2 regions of the Eikenella exigua genome follow, and region 2 is predicted to be linked to the other one. Evidence: riboswitches for the same ligand, from Rfam matches in the RefSeq annotation. Region 2 holds a riboswitch; the other holds the start of a gene.
The links. Region 2 has a riboswitch for thiamine pyrophosphate ahead of cytX (putative hydroxymethylpyrimidine transporter CytX). Riboswitches for the same ligand answer to the same signal wherever they lie in the genome.
Positions count from the first base shown of each region.

Region 1: it holds a riboswitch for thiamine pyrophosphate, as region 2 does, so the genes downstream of both, EZJ17_RS10455 (EamA family transporter) here and cytX (putative hydroxymethylpyrimidine transporter CytX) in region 2, are expected to answer to the same signal.

Region 1 is NZ_CP038018.1:1,858,304-1,863,578, forward strand. Features, by position in the region: gene purB (adenylosuccinate lyase) at 1-771, shown strand, start outside; gene EZJ17_RS09465 (outer membrane lipoprotein) at 850-1,335, opposite strand; partial or broken gene EZJ17_RS10710 (tryptophan synthase subunit beta) at 1,626-1,982, opposite strand; gene EZJ17_RS10905 (EamA family transporter) at 1,978-2,328, opposite strand; gene EZJ17_RS10450 (EamA family transporter) at 2,332-2,607, opposite strand; gene EZJ17_RS10455 (EamA family transporter) at 2,648-2,914, opposite strand; TPP riboswitch at 3,130-3,224, opposite strand; gene EZJ17_RS09475 (uracil-DNA glycosylase family protein) at 3,454-4,038, opposite strand; gene EZJ17_RS09480 (HP1242/YdcH family protein) at 4,180-4,398, shown strand; gene aroQ (type II 3-dehydroquinate dehydratase) at 4,663-5,118, shown strand; gene accB (acetyl-CoA carboxylase biotin carboxyl carrier protein) at 5,155-5,275, shown strand, end outside.
Region 2 is NZ_CP038018.1:1,158,809-1,164,083, forward strand. Features, by position in the region: gene EZJ17_RS06005 (aromatic amino acid transporter) at 1-347, shown strand, start outside; gene cytX (putative hydroxymethylpyrimidine transporter CytX) at 482-1,693, opposite strand; TPP riboswitch at 1,855-1,949, opposite strand; gene EZJ17_RS06015 (hypothetical protein) at 2,346-2,909, opposite strand; gene ruvX (Holliday junction resolvase RuvX) at 3,051-3,497, opposite strand; gene EZJ17_RS06025 (YqgE/AlgH family protein) at 3,490-4,038, opposite strand; gene EZJ17_RS06030 (hypothetical protein) at 4,336-4,548, opposite strand; gene EZJ17_RS06035 (C40 family peptidase) at 4,560-5,165, opposite strand.

The sequences.
Region 1 (5,275 bases), 700 kb from region 2:
GAGTTTTTGGGCAAAATCAACGGCGCCGTGGGCAACTATAACGCCCATCTCTCCGCCTACCCTGATATGGATTGGGAAGCGCATTGCCGCCGCTTTGTCGAACAGTCGCTCGGGCTCACTTTCAACCCCTACACCATTCAAATCGAGCCGCACGACTACATGGCCGAGTTTTTCCAAACCCTCAGCCGCATCAACACCATCCTCATCGATTTCAACCGCGACGTGTGGGGCTACATTTCGCTCGGCTATTTCAAACAAAAAGTGAAGGCCGGCGAAGTGGGCTCCTCCACCATGCCGCACAAAGTGAACCCCATCGACTTTGAAAACTCCGAAGGCAACCTCGGCACCGCCAACGCCATCCTCGGCTTCATGGCCGAGAAACTGCCCGTATCCCGCTGGCAGCGGGACCTGACCGACAGCACCGTGCTGCGCAACATGGGCGTGGGCGCAGGCTACACCCTGCTCGGCTGGGCCGCCCACCTGCGCGGTCTGAACAAACTCGAAGCCAACCCCGCCGCCATGCAGGCCGACCTCGACGCCACCTGGGAGCTTTTAGCCGAGCCCATCCAAACCGTGATGCGCCGCCACGCCGTGCCGCAGGCCTATGAGCAGCTCAAAGCCCTCACCCGCGGCCAAGACGGCATCACGCCTGCCACCCTCCAGTCCTTCATTCGCGGCCTTGCCATCCCCGAAGAAGCCAAAGCGCGCCTGCTCTCGCTCACTCCCGCGCTGTATGTAGGCAAAGCGGAGGAGCTGGCTAAGCGAATTTAACGCCGATTGCTTGCCTGTAAACAACAAAAAGCTACCTAAGAATTTCAGGTAGCCTTTCATCTTTAGCCATACAGCCGATTAATAAACCGGAGACTGCCCCGCCGGTAGCACGCGGGTCATGCCATTGGCGCTTCGCAGCACGCGCACGCGCTGGCCGGGCTGGAATTGGATGTCGCTTTTTTGCACCACAGAAATTGCATCGTGCGAGCCTTCGAGCTGCACCACGATTTCATAGCCGCGCTGGCTGTCGAGTCCGCGTGTGAGCGACTGCGTGCCCAAGCCACCTACAATCGCGCCCAAAATTGCGCTCACCGCTTTACCCCGGCCTTCGCCGAAATTACTGCCGCCGATGCCGCCCAGCAGAGAGCCGGCAGTGGTGAGCAGCGGGTTGTCTTCGCCACGTATGGTGGTGGGTGTTACCGACAGCACTTCACCGTAGTAAACCCGTGCTGTGTTTTGTGCTTGGGAGGTGGTGTATTGCAAGGCGGAACTGTTGGCGCAGCCGCCCAGGTTCAGCAGCAGGGCGGCGGATACGGCAGCGGCAAGCATACGTGAAGCAGACATGGCGTTTCCTGAAAGTATGATTAAACAAAATTATATAGTGGATAACATTATAGTGAGTTAAATTTAAACTAGTGCAGCGTTGGCTCGTTTTGTTGTACTACTTGTACTATCTGCGGCTTGCCGCCTCGCTCTGATTTTTGCTGAACCACTATATTTTTCGATATGGAGAAATGCCTGCTTTCCCTGTCGTATGAGGCTACCTGGAATCCGCGTGTTTTGAGTTCGGCTTTGAATAATTTTCCAGCCACTGGCGTTTTACTCTGTCGCGGAATTTTTCACGCCCGCTTTCAGCTTGCCGTGTATTCCACGCGGCTGATGTTGGCCAAAGGGCGGTATTCCGAGTTGATGCTGGGATAGTTGATGCTGGCGGAAACGGAATGCGTGCCGAGCACTTGGCTGTTGTCGTCCCGCAATTAATAGCTGCGGAAACCGTGCAGCACACCGATGAGGCGTATACTGCTTCCAGTATACGGGAAACAGGCCGATGGCGTTGTTGCTGCCACCCACACAGGCCATGGCCACATTGGGTTGCCGCCCAATCGCTTCCTGCATCTGTGCTTTGACTTCGGTGTCATGTCGTCCATGCGGGTGGTTCATTCTAGCATGGCTTCGTTCATCGTGTCTTTGAGTGTACGGCTGCCACTATTCCACGCTTTCCAAAGCCCGTTTTTTCGCTGCGCCCCATTCGGAAGCCGCAATCCCTGCTGCCACCAAGACCAAGGCTGTGAGCACATAGCCGCCCAAACGCTCGTCTGGGAAGGCCGCCGCGCCCACCAGCGCACCGAACACCGGCAGCAGATTCATCGTGAGCGCCGCCCGCCCCGCGCCAATCGCAATCACGCTTTCCATATAAAACAGCTTGGACAAAATCGCGATAAACACAGAAACATAAAGCAGCAGCAGCCAAGCCTGCCACGGCGGCAGCCGGAAGCCTCTCTCCACCCCTTCCCACACATAAAACGGCGCACTCACCACTACCGCCGCCACACACATAGCCTACAGCAGGCTCGCCCAATGTACCTTCGGTGCAGCGCGCAACGCCAGCGAATAGCCCGCATAAATCAAAGAAGTCACCAACGCCAACGCATCTCCTTGCGACAAACCCGTTTCCAGCAGCGCGGCCGGATTGCCCCGGCCCACCACCCACACCACGCCCGCAAACGACAGCCCCACCCCCAGCCATTGCAGCCAATGTGCCCGCGTACGCCAAAACAGCACTTCCGCGAGCAACACCATCACCGGAATCAGCGCCGTGATAATCGATACATTCACCACCTCCGCCCCGCGCGCAAACGCGCTGTAGAGTACGATATTAAACAGCGAACCCGCTGCCGCCCACCAGCAACAGCCACAACGCACGCGGCTTGAGCACAGGCAAATCCTCCCGAATCCGCGCGCGGAACAGCCACGAAAGCAGCAAGGCCGCCAGCACCCAGCGCCAAAACGTAAACTCATAAGGCGAAAGCCAAGCCTTGCCCAGCTTGCCCGCCACATTGCTCGTGGCCCAAAACGCCGGTGCCAAAAACAGCATCATATAAGGGTGCGGCAGGCCGTCTGCCTGCCAAATACGGAAACGCATGGTTTAATCCTCTTGCAACAGCCCGCTGCCGCTGGCGGAAGGCTACCTGAAAAATATTTACTGCGAAAACACAGTTGCTTACGGGCGAAGATTGCATGCCATGCTCAGGACAACAGGCAACAAAAAACGCCCCGATAAATCGGAGCGCATCATCACGTTGCCGCGGCAGAATCTGCTCTGCCGCCTGCAGCCAATCAAACCGGGCAGTATCTCGCCCAAACCGGCCATGAGTTCCCTCCGCCGGCATTAACCGGTTCAGGTGCAACGGGTATGTTCTCAGCCGCGCAAGGCAGCACCCCGACTCAAGGGGGCGGATTATAGTGGAATTCCTAATTCGCTGCTACGGCGGGGCGTGCCTAGCCGTATTGTTCATGCTGTTTGCGTTTGGCCGCCTTGCATTAGTACAGTGAATGGTGAATTTCACGATATGGTTTTCTGCAGCACGTTTGAGTGGGGCGGGGTTGTACGCAGCCATTTGAAGTGCCGAATCTTTCAAATTTTCAGGTAGCCTCAAGCCACTTTTAAAGGCTACCTGAAAACTACACCAACCTAGCCATCTCGAAAAACGCCCGGTATGCCGCTGCCTTTTTCTGCAAACTCAGCGGATACGCCCGCGAGGTGGAGGGCAGGCGGGTGAGGGTGAAATTCCGTCCGGCCAAAGTGCAGGGCAGCGTTTCGCCGGTTTTCGGCATTTTCGGCGCATCGGGCAGCAGGGAGAGCAGCACTTCGGTGGCCTTGCCGCCGGTGGCGCATATATGGCGGCAGCACGGCAGCTGGGCGAGCACGGCGGGCAAATCCACGGTTTTCACCACGCGTAGGAATTTGTCGGAGGCATTGTCTTGCTCGCGCACGGCCTTGAGCACGGTGGGGCAGGAAGCGATACCGCGCTCGCGCAGGAAGGCTTTGATTTTTTCCGCATCAAATGCCTTTTCGCCTATTTTTTGGAAATGCGCGGCATCATTAAAGAACACGAGTCCGTATACGCGCCACATATCGTTGATGAAATTGGGATAATGAAACAGCATGGCGTGTTTGTCGGCCTTGGGCGGGAAGGTGCCCATCATCATCACGGTGGCATCCGGCGGCAGTAGGGCGGGGAAGGGGTGGCTTTCGATTTCAGGCATGGCGGCAATGCAATAATTTGGAGGGTTTCATTATAAGGCGAATAAAAGCAGGAGCCGTTCGATTTTTCCCGCCGGCTATGATAAAGTACAGTCAAGATAAAAAGTTTGTTCAACCCTTGCCCACTCGAAAGCGAGAAAACAATGTTCCCCGAATACCGCGACCTCATCAGCCAGCTCAAACAATCCGACAAGCGCTTTGCCCGCCTGTTTGACGAACACAACGAGCTGGACGAAAAAATCGCCAATATGGTTAAAAACCCGGTTACCGGCAATTTGGACGAAGTGGAAGTTCTGAAAAAACAGAAGCTGCATTTGAAAGACCAGCTCTATCAAATTCTGAGACAGCACGACAAGAAATAAATACTTGCCTGGCAAAGGGCACAGAAGGCTACCTGGAAGTTTAGCTTCGCAGAAACTTAGCTGCGCTGCGTTTTCAGGTAGCCTTCGCCGCTTTAAATACGGTTGAAGCTGCTGCTTAACAAATCCTGCCGTTTCCATACAGATAAATACAAAAACTGGACATTTCCCCCACTATCGCCGAAAATGTACATCTTGCCCGCTAGCAGCAAACTGCGTTTTCAGGCGCAATTATTCATTTCAACCGAATTTAAACTGCCCTCCAGCATGAAACCCGCCATCCTCGTTATGCACGGCCCCAACCTCAATCTTTTGGGGCAGCGCGAACCGGAAATCTACGGCCGCACCACCCTTGCCGACATCAATGCCGGCCTGCAGGCGCGCGCCGAAGCTGCCGGTTTTGCCTTTGAAGCCGTGCAGAGCAATGCCGAAGCCGTGCTGGTGGAGCGTGCCCAGGCGGCCATGGCCGACCATACCGCCTTTATCATCATCAACCCGGCAGCCTACACCCACACCAGTGTCGCCCTGCGCGATGCGCTCGCCGCCGCCGGCAAACCCTTTATTGAAGTCCACCTCTCCAACGTGTACGCCCGCGAGCCCTTCCGCCGCCATTCTTATTTTTCCGATTTGGCGCAGGGCGTGATTTGCGGGCTGGGCGCACACGGCTACTCTGCCGCGCTGGATTTCGCCATTGAATACTTGCAACAAAAACAGGCCGGCTAAAGCCCGGCTCCGAATCCCTTAAAAGGACCTCTCATTATGGATTTACGCAAACTCAAAAAACTCATCGACTTGGTGGAAGAATCCGGCATTGCCGAGATTGAAGTAACCGAAGGCGAAGAAAAAGTGCGCATTACCCGCTCGCTGGCCGCGCCGCAGC
Region 2 (5,275 bases):
CCCTCGGCCTGCTCGACTACCTCACCGACCTGTTCGGCTTCGGCACCAGCCGCGCCGGCCGCAGCAAAGCCGCCGCCCTCACCTTCCTGCCTCCGCTCGTTGCCTGCCTGCTGTTCCCCACCGGCTTCGTGCTCGCCATCAGCTACGTCGGCTTTGCCGCCACCGTGTGGACGGCATTCGTGCCCGCCCTGCTGCTCTACGCCTGCCGCAAAAAATTCGGCGAAGGCAAAGGCTACCGCGTGTACGGCGGGAAATGGCTGATGGCTTGGGTGTTCTTCTTCGGGCTGGCCAACGTAGCCGCCCAAATCCTCAGCCGTGCCAATATCCTGCCCGTATTTAATGGCTGATCCCCGCCAAAAATTTCAGGTAGCCTTCGGATAGCGGCTACCTGAAAAATGATGGGGAACAGGCTTTCCTCCATCTACAACAAAACGAAAGGCTACCTGAAAATTTTCAGGTAGCCTTTTGCTCTTGGTGCTACTCAACTTTCATGTACTGCCGCCCCGTCCGATGCCGGCAGCAACTTACGCACCAGCAGCGTCAGCGCAAACGTGGCCGCAATCACCGGCAGCGTGGTGCCCAGCGGCGGCTGCCATTGCAGCATCAGGCGGTAGAACACAAAACCCGCCAGCCACAATGCTAGGCTCACCCAATCCACTTCCCCCGAAGCCGGCTTGCGTTTCAGCACAAAATAATCCGCAATCTGCACCGCAATCATCGGTGCAAACACCGAGCCGATAAAATACAAAAACCCTTCAAAGCGGCTCACATCAAACACCAGCGCCAGCAGCGTGCCCAGCAACGTAACCGCCGCTGCCACCGCCACTTCACCAAAACGGCTGCTGATGCTGTGGAAGCTCACCCCGGCCGAATACGCATCCAAAAACGTCGTGCTCACCGTAGACAACACCACCACCAAAATCCCGGCCGCGCCCAGCCCGGCATATTGCAGCATCGGCGCGATTTCGCTCTGGCCGGCAAACAGCGCCGCGGCCAACCCGATGGCATACATCCACGAGCTGGTGCAGAAATAAGCCAACGTAGCCGAAAGCGTGGCCACCCGCGTCTTGGCTGCACGGCGTGTGTAGTCCGACACCAGCGGCAGCCACGACAGCGGCATCACCGCCGCCAGCTCCACCGCCAGCCCGAAACTCATCGCTTCCGCATCTGCCTGCCCGGCTGCCGCCGGCTCACCGGAGGCTACCTGAACACTCAGCCACAGCGTCAACGCAAACAGCGTGCCCATCGACACAAAATTGATTTTGCTGAAATTCCGCATCCCAATACGCAGCCACAGCAAAATCAGCGCACCGATAATTACGCTCCAGCCTATCTGCGCGCCGCTCCAGCCCGCCGTGAGCGCCACCGCAGCCTGCGCCCCGGTAAAAATCATAATCGCTGTCCAGCCCACCAGCTGCACCACGTTGGCCGCCGAAAACAGCAGCGAGCCGCGACGGCCGAAGGAAAGCTGTACCGTTTCCATCGCACTGCGACCCGTTTGCGCCCCAATCAGCCCGGCCAGATAAAACAGCACCCCGCCGATCACATGGCCAATAGCCACTGCCAAAAGGCCCATGCGCCAACCCAACGGCGCAAACAGCATGCCGGTGAGAATTTCCGCCACCGACACCGCCGCCCCAAACCAAATCACCGCCGAAGCGGTAACCGAAAGTTTATCTGCCTGCTGTTCCATCAAACTGTTTCCTCTATATTGTGAAAAACTACTCCACCGAGCCGCGTATCAAATGCGCACAAAAAAACCCGGCACACCAAGCCGGGGGAGCAGAGCAAAGCAGAGAAGAAACCATCCGTTCCGGATGGGGCAAAGCAACCCGAACAGCACACGCCGCCCGCATCCTCTGCCTGATAGTTCCCTACGCCGGTGCTAACCGGATCAGGTACAACGGGTATCCTCTCAGCCGCCCAAAGCAGCACCCCGACTAATTGGGCGCGATTATACCCCGCCGCCCTGTTTTTTCAAGCTGCCGCAGCAAAGGTAGCCGACACACCAAATGGTTAAATGATTCCACCGGCAAAATGTTTCCACACCCAGTCGTTTCGGTTCCACACACCTACAAATCCGAATGGGAAGCATGATAACGAAATGGAGTAATTGGAGCAGATTGCTATTTAGCTTCAGAACTGTCGAGAAGCAGCCCATATGTTTTCAGGTAGCCCCTTTCCCCCACAGGCTACCTGAAAAACTTCAGCCAACTCTTACCACATCACCGTAGTTTAGCTTTGCCATACAGACAGTTCCCTGCCCGACAAGCATACAGCAGCATTCAGCTTAAAGGCTACCTGAAAGCGGATATAGTGAGCTTTCAGGTAGCCTTTTCATACTCCTAACGACGGCCGCAAGGATGCTGGCGCGCCCTGCCCGGCCGCGTATCGCACAGCGACATGCCGCGCAGTCGGCGTGCCGCATCGGTCAGATCCGCCCGGCTCGGCAAGTGACGGAAGGCGTATTGCGCCACATAAAGCGCACGTTCGCCCCGCATCGCTTTTATCCAAGTATATTCCGGCCTGCCGCTTTGCGGGTTGCGCTCGCAAGTCATTTGCCAAAAAGCGAAGGGATAGCCGTTTTCCTGCCCCTCGCTCAGATTGATTGTATTGCCGCCCGGGCAGGCGCGCCGCCAACCGTCCGACACCGCACGGCGAAAATCACTTACCGAGCGGGCGGAGCCGGCGAAGGTTTGCAGGGTAACCATCCGCTCCCAGTTCTGTACTGTCTGCCCTCGTGGCACCAGCTCCACAATCGTCTGTCCGCCCTGGGAAGCCCGATAACCGATTTCAAAACCTGCCGGCGGTGCGCTGAAATAAACGATTTCTTCGCCGCGCGGGGCAGGCTTGGCCAGAGCCACCGCGGGCAACAGCATCAATATGGCCGGCCATAATTTTAGTTTCATGTTTTCATCCTTTTATTGGAGTGGGGATAGTTCCAACCAGATGGCTGCGGGCAGCGCACTGCTGCAAAGATTTGCCCACCCGTTGCCAAAAAGGCTACCTGAAACCTTATTCCCGTTTTCAGGTAGCATTTCTTCATGCCATCAACCGTGAAACTCTTCCACCCAGCCGCCTTCAAAGAAGCCCTGCAAAATCGCCTGTGCGGCCACTTGGTCGAGCACGGGCTTTTGTTTGCGGCCACGTAGGCCGGTTTGATTGAGGAGCTCGGTGGCATAGAGCGAGGTGAGCCGCTCGTCTGCCCAATACACGGGCAGGCCGAAGCGGCCGTTGAGGCGGTGGCCGAACTTGCGAGCCAAACGGGTCATTTCGTGTTCGCCGCCGTCGGTGGAAAGCGGCAGCCCCACCACGAATTGCACCGGCCGCCATTCGGCCACCAGGGCGGCAATGGCGGCGAATTTTTTGTCGTTGCCCTCGCCGCTGATGGTGGCCAGCGGGTGGGCAATGCCCACTTCGGCGTCGCCCTGCGCCACGCCGATGCGGGTTTCGCCGAAATCGAAGGCCAGCGTGGTGCCGTGTGGGATATTAAGCATGGCCGCCGGTTCGGATGAGTTGTTCGGGTGCAATATTAAGCAGCGACATGGCAGCGTGGTAGCGCTGCTCGTGCGGCATGCCGAATATGATGTGTTCGCTGGCCGGCACGGTGAGCCAGCTGTTTTCTGCCAGCTCGCGCTCGAGCTGGCCGGCACTCCAGCCGGTGTAGCCCATAAACAGCATGGCCTGCTTCACGCTTTGTTCGTCGTGCAGATGGGGAAGGATGTCGCCGGAGGAGGTGAGCGCAAGGTTGTCGCCCACGATGATGCTGCTCATCCAGTTGCCCGCCGGGCTGTGCAGCACAAACCCGCGATCTACCTGCACCGGGCCGCCCAAGAAGATATAGTCGTCAAACAAATGCTGCGGCTCGGCGTGCTGCTGGGCAGACAGAATCTGCCGCAGCGGCAGCGGCGAGGGCTTGTTGATAATCACGCCCATGCAGCCTTCGGCGGAATAGGAGCAAACATACACCACGCTTTCGGCAAAGAAATTATCCTGCATATCGGGCATGGCGATGAGGAAATGGTTGGTTAAATCCATAATCGGTTTCGGCGTGTGTGGAAATGATTTGATTATATAGCGGTTATGCCCGATTTAATACCGTGCTGTTTTATCTAGGCTGGCAATTTTCAGGTAGCCTTCCATACGCTTGAGGCTACCTGAAAAATAAATAGCGTGCTGCCTGACCAGTATTCGGTACGGCAATTGTTTACTGACAATCTAGACAAACCATCTACCACAGTGCTGCCATCGCTCATACCGACCACATACAGCATATAGAAAAGGCTACCTGAAATTTTCAGGTAGCCTTTCCTTAATCGGCAGATACCGCCTGCATTAGTTATACGGGTTATGCACGCTGCGTACCAAATCTTGCAGGAATTCGCGCACTTGTTTTTCGCTGCAGCCCATCAGCAGGGCGTCTTCGAAGGTGTCTTGTGCGAGCTGGTAGAGCTCTTGCATGTTTTCCTGCATCACTTTCACTTTTTCGGTGCACGATACGATGCTGCCGTCGTCGCTGTGCCATTTGGGCATGATGGGCATATTCATGATGCAGGCCTTTAGCGGGTGAAGCGGGTGGAGCGGTCTACCCGGCGGGCGGTGATGTAGCGGTTTTTCCAGTAAGTACCGTTCATGCTGGTGATTTCGATGTCGCGGCCAGTGCGCGGGGCGTGGATGAAGCGGTCGTTGCCAATATACATACCTACGTGGGAAACGCGGCCGCCGGCACCGAAGAACACCATGTCGCCGGGCTTGAGGTTGGCACGGTCTACCCGTTGGCCTACGGTGGCCATTTCGGCGGAAGTGCGCGGCAGGGTAATGCCCATGCTGCGTTTGAAGATGTATTGCATGAAACCACTGCAATCGAGGCCTTGGGTGGGGGAGTTGCCGCCAAAGCGGTAGGAGAGGCCGATGAGGCTCATGGCGTTCATGATGAGGTCGCCAGCTTCGTCTTGGCTGCCGGAGGAGGCGCGGCTGCCGGCAGATGAAGATTGTCGGCTGGGTGCAGGGGCGTTGTTGCTGTGGCCACCACGTCCGGTGCGTTCGCGGATAAGGCGCTCGAGTGCGTCGTTATCCAATCCTTCCGGGGCGGCGTATGCGGTGGGAGCGAGGCCGAAAGCAAGGACGGCCAGGGCGCAGAGGGTTGCTTGTTTTATCCACTTCATCAATCTGAAACTTTCTTGTTTTGCCCATGTTATAGCATAGTGCAGCAAGGCGCGGCAATGTGTTTGGCCGGGCAGTATGCAATAGGGGCAGTTTGTGCGCCACCGGTGGG